DNA from 3 places in the Marinomonas phycocola genome. Region 1 is predicted to be linked to each of the others. Evidence: predicted binding sites of a transcription regulator. Region 1 holds the regulator's gene; each other region holds the start of a gene.
The links. The regulator FliA, encoded in region 1, starts transcription of late flagellar genes. The targets are predictions, from matches to a motif close to CTAAAGTTNNNNNNNNNNCNGCCGATA.
Positions count from the first base shown of each region.

Region 1 (3,285 bases):
AACCCTCTAAAGATAGCGTTTAACAACGGCTTATCTTCTGGGTTTTGCTCTAAATCTACTAATTGTTCAGAAAGCTGTTCTAGGATCTCCCCAGCTTCAACTAAAAAATCTTGAAGAATTTCTTCATCGACTTCGAAACTCATCCTCAGCTCCTTTAGAAACCAAGACTTGAAAGCAAGTCATCTACTTCGTCTTGACTATTCAATACTTCTGGATTGTTATCATTTTTGATGGCCGGACCATGTCCACGAGAGTCATCATCTTCTTTTACTATTAGTTCGTGTTCCATTCCTGAAATACTATCGACCCGACCAGCAACGGCTACTAAGTGAACAAGTTGCTCTTCAACATCGCGAATTAGTTCATTTACTTTAGTGATAACTTGACCTGTTAAGTCTTGATAACCTTGCTCAAGTAAAATTGTGTTTAGGTTAGTATGCAAAGTCGTTGCGCTATCATCTGCATACGAAAGAAATACATCAATTCTTTTATATAACTGACGAAATTCCTCTGGCGAAAGATCTCTTTGTATTAAACGTCCCCAGTCCTTTCTTAGCTCTTTAGCTTGTTTCTGTAGTTCACTTGCAACAGGGACACTGCTGTCCACCATATCCATAGTTTTATTCGCAGCATTACTTGTCATCTCAACGACATAGTTCAATCGATCAGAAGCATCTGTAATTTTAGAACCATTCTCTTCATCAGAATCATCTGTCAGCTCAGCGTTAGCTGCATCAACAGAATCAACTTTAAAGTCTTTAATGGCATTATGTAAACTACGAGTTAAGTTACCAACTTCGTTATAAAAGCTCTTATGTCTAGCCTCACTTAACTCTTGAATTATTTGAATAGCGCTCGAAAAATCCCCAATTTCAATACTATTAAGTAAATCCATGGCACCATTTTTCACAGTTACTTCAAAATCATCCAAACTAGAATCGGACTTATCAGACATTCTCAACTCCTACTTTCCAGCATCTATACGTTCGAAAATTTTCTCAATTTTCTCTTTCAATGCGACAGCAGTAAAAGGCTTAACTACATAACCATTAACGCCTGCTTGGGCAGCAGAAATAATCTGATCTCGCTTTGCCTCAGCCGTTACCATCAATACAGGTATCGTTTTGAGCTTATCATCTGCGCGAACAGCTCGAAGTAATTCAATACCAGTCATTCCGGGCATATTCCAATCAGTCACAAGAAAATCGATTGATCCTGCTTGTAAAATTGGCAAAGCCGTTGTTCCATCATCGGCTTCAACTGTATTTGTAAAGCCTAAATCTCGTAAAAGATTTTTTATTATCCTTCTCATTGTTGAAAAATCATCAACAATTAGGATTTTCATATTTTTATCCAATTCAACCTCCACAACCCAAAGGTAGTATTTCAAAACTCAAAAATTATTCTCGCCAATCAATCAATTTGACCTTCAACCTCATAGCAGCTTGACTATGAATTTGACTTACTCGAGATTCACTTACACCTAAAACAGCACCAATTTCTTTTAAATTCATTTCTTCATTGTAATACAAAGATAATACTAACTTCTCCCTTTCAGGCAAAGAATCAATTGCCTCAACCAGAGAGTGTTGAAAATCTTGATTTTCAACACTCTCTAATGGATTAGATACATTCTCAGTTCCACTTTCGAAATTTAAACCATCAGAATCTAACAGTTCCTCAAAGCTAAACAATTGACTCGACATTGAAGACTGTAGCATATCATGATATTCATCAAGCCCAACGCCCATGAAATTTGCAACTTCCATATCTGTTGCTTCTCTACCAAGAGTAGACTCTAATGAATTAATTGCACTCGCTACTGCTCGACCATTTTTTCTTACAGATCTCGGGGCCCAATCGCTTTTCCTAACCTCATCCATAATGAAGCCACGAATACGAATACCAGCATAAGTTTCAAAGCTTGCACCTTTATTTGACTCAAAACGTTTATGAGCCTCTAACAAGCCCATCATGCCAGCCTGAATCAAGTCATCTACTTCAACACTACTCGGCATTCTCGCTAGTAAGTGATAAGCAATTTTCTTAACTAGAAAACCATATTGATTAACAATAGTATCAATCGTTAGATGCGCATTTTTTGAGTAGGCGTCATAGCCGATCTTAGTCTGCATAAACAATAAAAAAACAACCTAGTAATTTTTCAGTTAAAGGCACCATGTAAACATTACTACATAGATGACCAAGATAGTCGAAAAGTAACATAAAATTACTAACTACCATACTTAAGAGAGCTATAAAGATGACTATATTGCTCTGCAACATAAACAGCTCGACTCACCAAATTATGAGATCTCGCAGGCTGAATATCATCAGGAATTCTTTGACCATCAGCAACATACACTACTGGAAGGTTCTCTTCAACAACAACACTGATCGCCTCTCCTAGAGATGCAGACTCATCAAGCTTACTTAATACACAGCCATCCAATCTAACCTCAGAGTACACATCGACTACTGTTTTCAATACTTGTCGTTGGCTAGTACAAGGTAAAACCAACAATTTTTTCAAATTTGCCCTAGCGCGGTTAATCATTAACAGCTGACGCTCAAGATTCCTATCTCTTGGATTCATACCAGCAGTATCAACCAGAACCAATGAATAATCTGCATACTTATCCAACACATCATTCAAATCAGAATATTCATTAACAACAACAACAGGGACGCCTAATATTCTCCCAAACGTTCTCAGCTGCTCGTGCGCAGCAATCCTGTAAGTATCCGTAGTAACTAACACAACACTATCACTACCGTATTTTAGAACATGCTGTGCCGCGATTTTACCAATAGTTGTTGTCTTCCCAACACCTGTAGGCCCCATAAAAGCAATGCAGCCTAACAACTCACTTGTCTTCACTCTTGTTGGAATATGATCAGCTAAATGCGCGAGTACTCTATTCCAATCATCTTCTCTGCCTAGTAAATCAATATCATCCAGCAATCTTGATGATACTTGATCAGAGATTCCGAGTCCTTTTAGCTTTTCTTGAACTTTCACTAAAGCTGGGATTTTCTGGTTTTGAGTAGTTTCAGGCTCAGCAGCTTGGCGATTCTTTTGATTTTGCAGAAATGCTTTTACTTCTTGAAGCTCTTTCTCCATTTCTTTAAATTTTTGATCTTTAGCTGAGTTTGCGACAGAAAGAGCTTCTTCAATTTTTGGGGAACCATCATCTACTGCAGAAAACGGTGCATCCTCTTTTTGTTGAACTGCCGGCTCAACATTAGAATATTGCCTAGCGCTCTCAATCCGTTGCTTATAGG
Region 1 covers NZ_JBLIXL010000003.1:206,027-209,311, reverse strand. The annotation lists gene ACMUMJ_RS03970 (chemotaxis protein CheA) at 1-143, opposite strand, end outside; gene ACMUMJ_RS03965 (protein phosphatase CheZ) at 155-955, opposite strand; gene ACMUMJ_RS03960 (chemotaxis response regulator CheY) at 965-1,345, opposite strand; gene ACMUMJ_RS03955 (RNA polymerase sigma factor FliA) at 1,401-2,135, opposite strand; gene flhF (flagellar biosynthesis GTPase FlhF) at 2,234-3,285, opposite strand, start outside.

Region 2 (3,285 bases), on a different contig from region 1:
AAACAGCAACATTAACAAAAATGCAGATTTTGCAGCAAGCAAGCCAAACAATTTTGGGGCAGGCAAATCAACGACCACAGGCTGCGTTAAGTTTATTAGGTTAATGATTAGGGGGTCTTTTGTTTATTGGGTATTGACGAAAGGCTTGCTTATAAGTGATTAAAGCAGAGGCATTTAAAATAAGCTCCCTAATATTTAAGTGATGAGGTGTGTTTAGACGCACCTGAAGAATGGCGTTTCAAAGCTGGAACGCCATGCTCTTTTAGTCTCCTTCCTGTAAAGCTCCATTTCTCACTATAGATGTTTTTGCATATGATCCAAATAGTGGACGCAAAAAGCCTCTTGAATAACTTGCTCAGATTCTGCTCACATGCCCTTAAGGTCGTATCAATTGTATCTCCTGTACGCCTTTTGGAGGGCATTTTTCGAGTTTTCCATTCGATTTTAAATGTGACTGATAGTAGATTTTACGCTATTTTCCCCCTATGTAGCACATCTCTTTTTTTGTAAACGCCTAACCAATCACGTCCTTGCAGAACCAAGGTGACAATGCTTCGATATCTGCCACGCTTTTTGTGTTAGGGAGCGCCTCGAAAACTTGTTTCAATCAATCGTATTCATTAAGGCCATTGGTTTTGGTTGTTTCGATTAGGCTGTATCAGTTTGTGCTGATTGTCGCGCCTGCCTGGCTTTTTCTAAAGAGCCTGTTTTTACGTCCAATTGCATAAGGGCGGGGGAGGGGGAGCTTGTTCTGCTGCATTGCTATCAATTGGGTAGTGACCTTCTTCAACATAACCGATGAGCCGATCCTATTGATTGTTCAGGTACACTAATTCCTTCCCTGTCGTCGCTTTCGGGGGGGCATCTTTCATTTATTGTTCGATGGCATACAGTTTTTGGTGTGACGATGCGATTTGTAGACAGGTAAAGTCAGATGGCTCGTCAGCTACTTTTCGATGTTGGTTTAATTGTATATTGGAGTATTTGGGATTGGTGTTGTGCTGTTTGCAAAACTCGGTTTGAATTAATTCAAGCAGCTCGAAGGCCTCAAATAGTTCTGGTCAATTGTACTGGTGATAGGTCGCTATGACATGCTCTTTGAATAATAAGAAGTGAGAAGGCTATCGAGTGAAGTCAGTCATAGATGGATAGGGTTGGGTCGACGCTTACATAGAAAAGAGGTGTTTCTATCGAATTAAATGTAAATAGTGCTAAAGCTTTGTCTTAAGTGGGCGATATGATCTTTAGAGAACTAAAAAATCAAGTGCTCTAGAAAAGGGTTGTAGCTGGGTAGGGGTATCTCGCTATAATCCACTAAATGTTAAAGCGGAGGCTATCATGGCTTTATATGTAAATAGTAATGTGAGTTCATTGAACGCACAAAGACAATTAAACAATTCTAGTAACTCGTTGGATACATCTTTTCAGCGTTTATCGTCTGGTATGCGTATTAATAGTGCAAAAGACGATGCGGCGGGGATGCAAATATCGAATCGTTTGACATCACAGGTTAATGCATTAAATCAAGGTAACCGTAACGCAAATGATGGCATTTCATTGGCTCAAACTGCTGAGGGCGCACTTGATGAAGTAACGTCAATGTTTCAGCGTGTTCGTACTTTGGCTCAGCAAGCGTCTAACGGTTCAAATACCGATGAAGACCGTTTGGCTATTCAAGAAGAAATTCGCTCATTATCTCAAGAAGTTAACCGTGTTGCGGCTGATACAACTTTTGGTGGTCAGAATTTATTGGATGGTACTTATGATGCTAATTTCCAAGTAGGTGCTGATGCAGTGCAAACAATTGGCTTTAGTATGCAGAATATAGGCTCTACCGCAAATAGTTTAGAGGCAAATGGTGGCTTTACCCTTTCAGGCCTTGCTGGTGTTGCGAGTGCGGTAACAGGGCAAGGCCTCGCATCGCTAGCAGCAGGTATATCTGAGATAACAGGGGCTGCTGTAGCTGGTAATACCTTTGCTGGGAAATTTACATCCGGCGGAATTAGTGTTTCTTCTCAAGGAAATGCGCAATTTGTTCTTGCTGGTATGGACGCTTTAATCGCTACGGTAGATAAAAAACGTGCCGAACTCGGTGCCGTGCAAAACCGATTCCAATCGACTATTCGTAACCAAAGCAATATTTCCGAAAATGTATCTGCAGCGCGTTCACGTATCCGAGATACTGACTTTGCGCAAGAAACGGCGAATTTAACTAAAAATCAGATATTGCAACAGGCAAGTCAAACTATTTTAAGTCAAGCGAATCAGCGTCCACAGGCTGCGTTGTCTTTATTAGGTTAGTTGGCTTGGATTATAAGCCACATTAAATTGAGTAAAAAGTTTAATAGTGGCTTATAATGTTTAGATATGTTTTACAATGATACAGTATCTAACTATACAAATAGATGTTCAGTATTCTAGAAGTAAGTGATCTTGTATAAAAATCAAACGAATTTTTGAAGTAAAGAAAAAATTAAGGGATATATTCCGTTAACATCGTTTAACTCGACATTCGAGCATGGTTCATTTGGTGGAATTTAACTGAAGTGTTTAGTGGGATATCTAAAGTTTAAGGTGAATTTATTGACTAGCTAGCTTATTGTAGTGAATTGTAAGTTATGCTGCTAATTTAGGATTATATTATGGCTCTTATTACATCGGCAGGTATTGGTTCTGGTCTTGATTTAGAAAGTATTATTACTGCGTCAGTTGATGCCGAAAATGTACCAAAGATGAATGCTTTTGCCGCTAAAGATGAAGCACTTCAGGTTGAGTTATCTGCAATTGGGGAAGTTAAATCAGCTCTATCTACATTACAAGATACGATTGAGAAACTGGCTGACCCTGATAATTTTAATAAACGAGTGGCAAATATAACTCAGCCTGAAAGTGATGATGGTGATCTTATATCTGTTACACCAACTTCAGATATTACCCCTGGTGATTTTGATATTGAAGTTGTTGAGATTGCTCAAGGTAGTCGTGCTTTGTCAGATGATGGGCTATTTGCTACAAATGAAGATGTTGTGAGTGCATCTGGCGGCATATTGTCTTTCTCTGCTGGAGTAGATAAGAGTTTTGATTTGACGATAGATGCAGGGGCTACTCTTTCTGATCTACGGGATGCAATTAACGACTCTGATGATAATTTTGGTGTTACCGCTAATATAATAAACACGGGTACAGAATCAAAACTCGTTTTAACTTCTGCGATAACAGGAACTGGAAAGGATCTTGTTATTACTAATGATAATGCTGAACTTGATAGTGTATCAACAATTGCAA
Region 2 covers NZ_JBLIXL010000038.1:1,402-4,686, forward strand. The annotation lists gene ACMUMJ_RS16405 (flagellin N-terminal helical domain-containing protein) at 1-104, shown strand, start outside; gene ACMUMJ_RS16410 (flagellin N-terminal helical domain-containing protein) at 1,339-2,301, shown strand; gene fliD (flagellar filament capping protein FliD) at 2,643-3,285, shown strand, end outside.
Region 2: ACMUMJ_RS16410 (flagellin N-terminal helical domain-containing protein) is a predicted target of FliA. The motif match lies at 1,212-1,238, and genes of this name have one in related genera.

Region 3 (3,285 bases), on a different contig from region 1:
GGACCCATTTAAATTTATGGCTATATCGGCCAATGTAAAATAAAATGATGTCTCCAGACGCAATGCCAATAAATACAGCAAGTATACCTAAATGAATAGGTAAGGTTCCCTCAACAGACAAAAGCGCTGCACCAACAATCGCGGCATCTTCTAATAAGTAGGAGATAAAAATGATCCCTAGCATAATGATGTAGGGGTTGTGCGACCAACTGAGTAAGGTATCGAGCATAAATATATAAACTAAACCATTTTTTAACTATATAACGTCAGACCCAGTCTCTATTAACTAGTTCAATCATATAAAAAAATTTTGTAAAAAAGATGGTGCCCCCACCAGGACTCGAACCTGGAATAGCCGCTTAGGAGGCGGCAGGTATATCCTGTTTACCTATGGAGACATGAGAGTTTTTTAGTATTGATAATTTTAAAATTAATAGATTATTGGTGCTTTTAACCATCAATTCGAAAGCAGGTGGTTTTATACCTTATTTTTTATTGATCGGCAAATCAAAGCGTTATTTTCATATTTGAAATGAAGGTAATGTTATTGTGACATGTTTAAAGAGGTCGGTTATGCTTTGCCAATCGTGTGTTTACTATTGATTGGTCTAGTGCTGCCTTTTGCCGTGTATATGCGACTTTTTTTGTCTGAACCCTTGAGTATTTCTAGGAAAGATTTGTTACGCTTTTGAGCGATATTCAGTATTTGCTCGTTAGTGTGATTTTTTTCTTTACAGGTTTCTAGGAGCTTTTCGCATAGGCTAACGAGCTCGATTAATTTCACATCCTTATGTTGAGTATGTAACCACTCCTTAAACTGGCCTTCTTCTGGTTGCTTTTGATTAATGATTCCAAATTTTATCAATAACGAATGTCTTTTAGTATTTAAAGCGTCTAATTCATCTAAAATTGCACGTTTTTGTGCTGCAATTTCTAATATGGCTTCAGAACTAAGTTTGGCAAGTGCGTCTCGCTCATTATCTAGTAGTGTTGATAATGAATCGAGTAGTTCTTTGTTGCGAGCAAATATAGGTTCAACAGGTACCATAAGAAGAATTACTTTTCCTTAATTAAGGCTAATTTTTATTACGAAAATAGAGCATCAATACTTTGCATGTTGCTTGCTAGCTTTTGCGTGTCGATTTTATATTCGCCAGCGGCTAGAGCCTGTTTGATTTCTTCCACTTTATCCATATCAATGTCAGGAAGATTCGATATTTTCTCTTCCTGATTTTTTAATACTTGAGCAGTGCCACTTAACTTTACTGTGTCTTCTGCTAATGTTTCTTTATTAGAAGGTACTTTTGATTTGACACCTTCAGTTTCTCCTGAAGATTTTTGCAAACGATCATTTTTACTGACATTTGACTGATTTAAGATATTACCAAGATTAATTGCCATGATGCTTACCTGCTCTGAATTTTGCCACCTACTCCACTTATCGACCGTCTATATATAAACTTTAGACATTTTTATAAAAAATACTCTAAATGGCGATTTCTTTTTGCTCGTTTCAATAGTTTACAAGAATCTCGTTGCTGGATACAACTTTTCCGTACACAATTCGACCAGAACTGGTGTTTTTCACTCGAATTTGCTGGCCTAACACCCCATTTTCAAGTGATTCTCCGTTCATCTTTATACTGATAGTGCTACTTTGGGCTTTTATCACGATTCGAGAGCCTTTTTTTATTATTATTGGTAGTTCTGTTATTTTGTCTGTTATGACTGTGTTGATATTAATGTTTCGTGAGGCAATAAGCCCATATGGTGGGTTGTCTTGACTATAAATGTCCCCTCGTAATTTGGTGATATCCACCTTTATTAAGTCAGTGTTGTTTGTTGTTATTGGTTGTTTTCTTGATATGGGTGTAATTGCGGTGTAAGCGCTCAATAATATTTGTTGATTCACTGGAATAAAAATTTTCCATGTTGGTGTAATGCATTGAACTGTGTATGTCGTTCTTTTTTGAGCGTCACGGCGAGAATTAGAAATGGACAGTTTGTCTTTTGGACAACTTGGCAAGTAGCTAAAATTCGCTCGGTTTCCTAATTCAATATGTATTTCTGCCTTAGGATAAAGCGTGGCTAAACGAGGTTTTTCATTTTGTTCAATGAAATTAATAATATAGTCTTGAAGATTGGTTGCATGACAAACAGAAGGCAAAGTGCATAGTATTAATGCTCGAAAAAATAGATTTTTATTCATAATAGATAAATATCTCGCGATTTTGACTCTAAGCTTGCATAAGGTATTAGTAAAATAACAAATATCACTCTATGATTGGGTGATATTTACATATTTTTTTGAGGTTCGCCTTGGCGACATAGTAAGGTTCATAGGAGATTTAGTTATGGCCGGAGTTCTCGATACAGTTAACCAGCGTACTCAACTTGTTGGTGAGAACCGTCTGGAGTTGTTGTTGTTTCGTTTGAATGGGAAGCAAATATACGGAATTAACGTTTTTAAAGTAAAAGAAGTGTTGCAGTGTCCAAAGCTGACAACGATGCCTCACAGTAGTCCTGTAGTTCGAGGTGTTGCCCATATTCGTGGAGGCACAATCCCGATACTTGATCTAGGCCTTGCTACGGGTGATCGACCAATTGAAAATATAAGCGAATGCTTTGTCATCATTACAGAATACAATCGTCGAATTCAGGGTTTTTTGGTCAAAGGAGTCGAACGAATTGTTAACATGAATTGGAGCGATATTCAGCCACCTCCAAAAGGATTGTCTCATGATAATTATTTGACCGCTGTTTGTCAGGTTGAAAAAGAGATGGTAGAAATTATTGATGTTGAGCAAATTCTTTCTGAAGTAGCACCGACAAAACAAGACATCTCTGTGGGAATTGTCACAGACTCGGTGCAGGAAAATGCGAAACAGTACCATATTCTTATTGTTGATGATTCGAGTGTGGCTCGTAAACAAATCAAACGATGCATGGAAGACGTTGGTTTTGCAACGACTGTGTTGTGTGATGGTCGTGAGGCTCTAGAGTATCTTTTGAGTATTGCTGATGAAGGCGGTGATGTAACCACAGAGTTTTCAATGATTATATCAGATATCGAAATGCCTGAAATGGATGGTTACACTTTAACTACTCAAATACGGAATGACAGTAGATTGAGTGATCTATTTATTCTTTTACACACTTCATTAAGTGGTGTGTTTAATGAGGCTATGGTGAAAAAGGTGGGTGCCGATGGTTTCCTTGCGAAATTCCAGCCTGATGAGTTAGCTCGTTTAGCAATAGAAACCGTACAGGCAAAAGAGCCTGAAT
Region 3 covers NZ_JBLIXL010000006.1:17,559-20,843, reverse strand. The annotation lists gene ACMUMJ_RS06135 (DedA family protein) at 1-229, opposite strand, end outside; tRNA gene ACMUMJ_RS06130 (tRNA-Arg) at 323-398, opposite strand; gene ACMUMJ_RS06125 (flagellar protein FlgN) at 572-1,048, opposite strand; gene flgM (flagellar biosynthesis anti-sigma factor FlgM) at 1,087-1,401, opposite strand; gene flgA (flagellar basal body P-ring formation chaperone FlgA) at 1,514-2,209, opposite strand; gene ACMUMJ_RS06110 (chemotaxis protein CheV) at 2,355-3,285, shown strand, end outside.
Region 3: flgM (flagellar biosynthesis anti-sigma factor FlgM) is a predicted target of FliA. The motif match lies at 1,440-1,466, and genes of this name have one in related genera.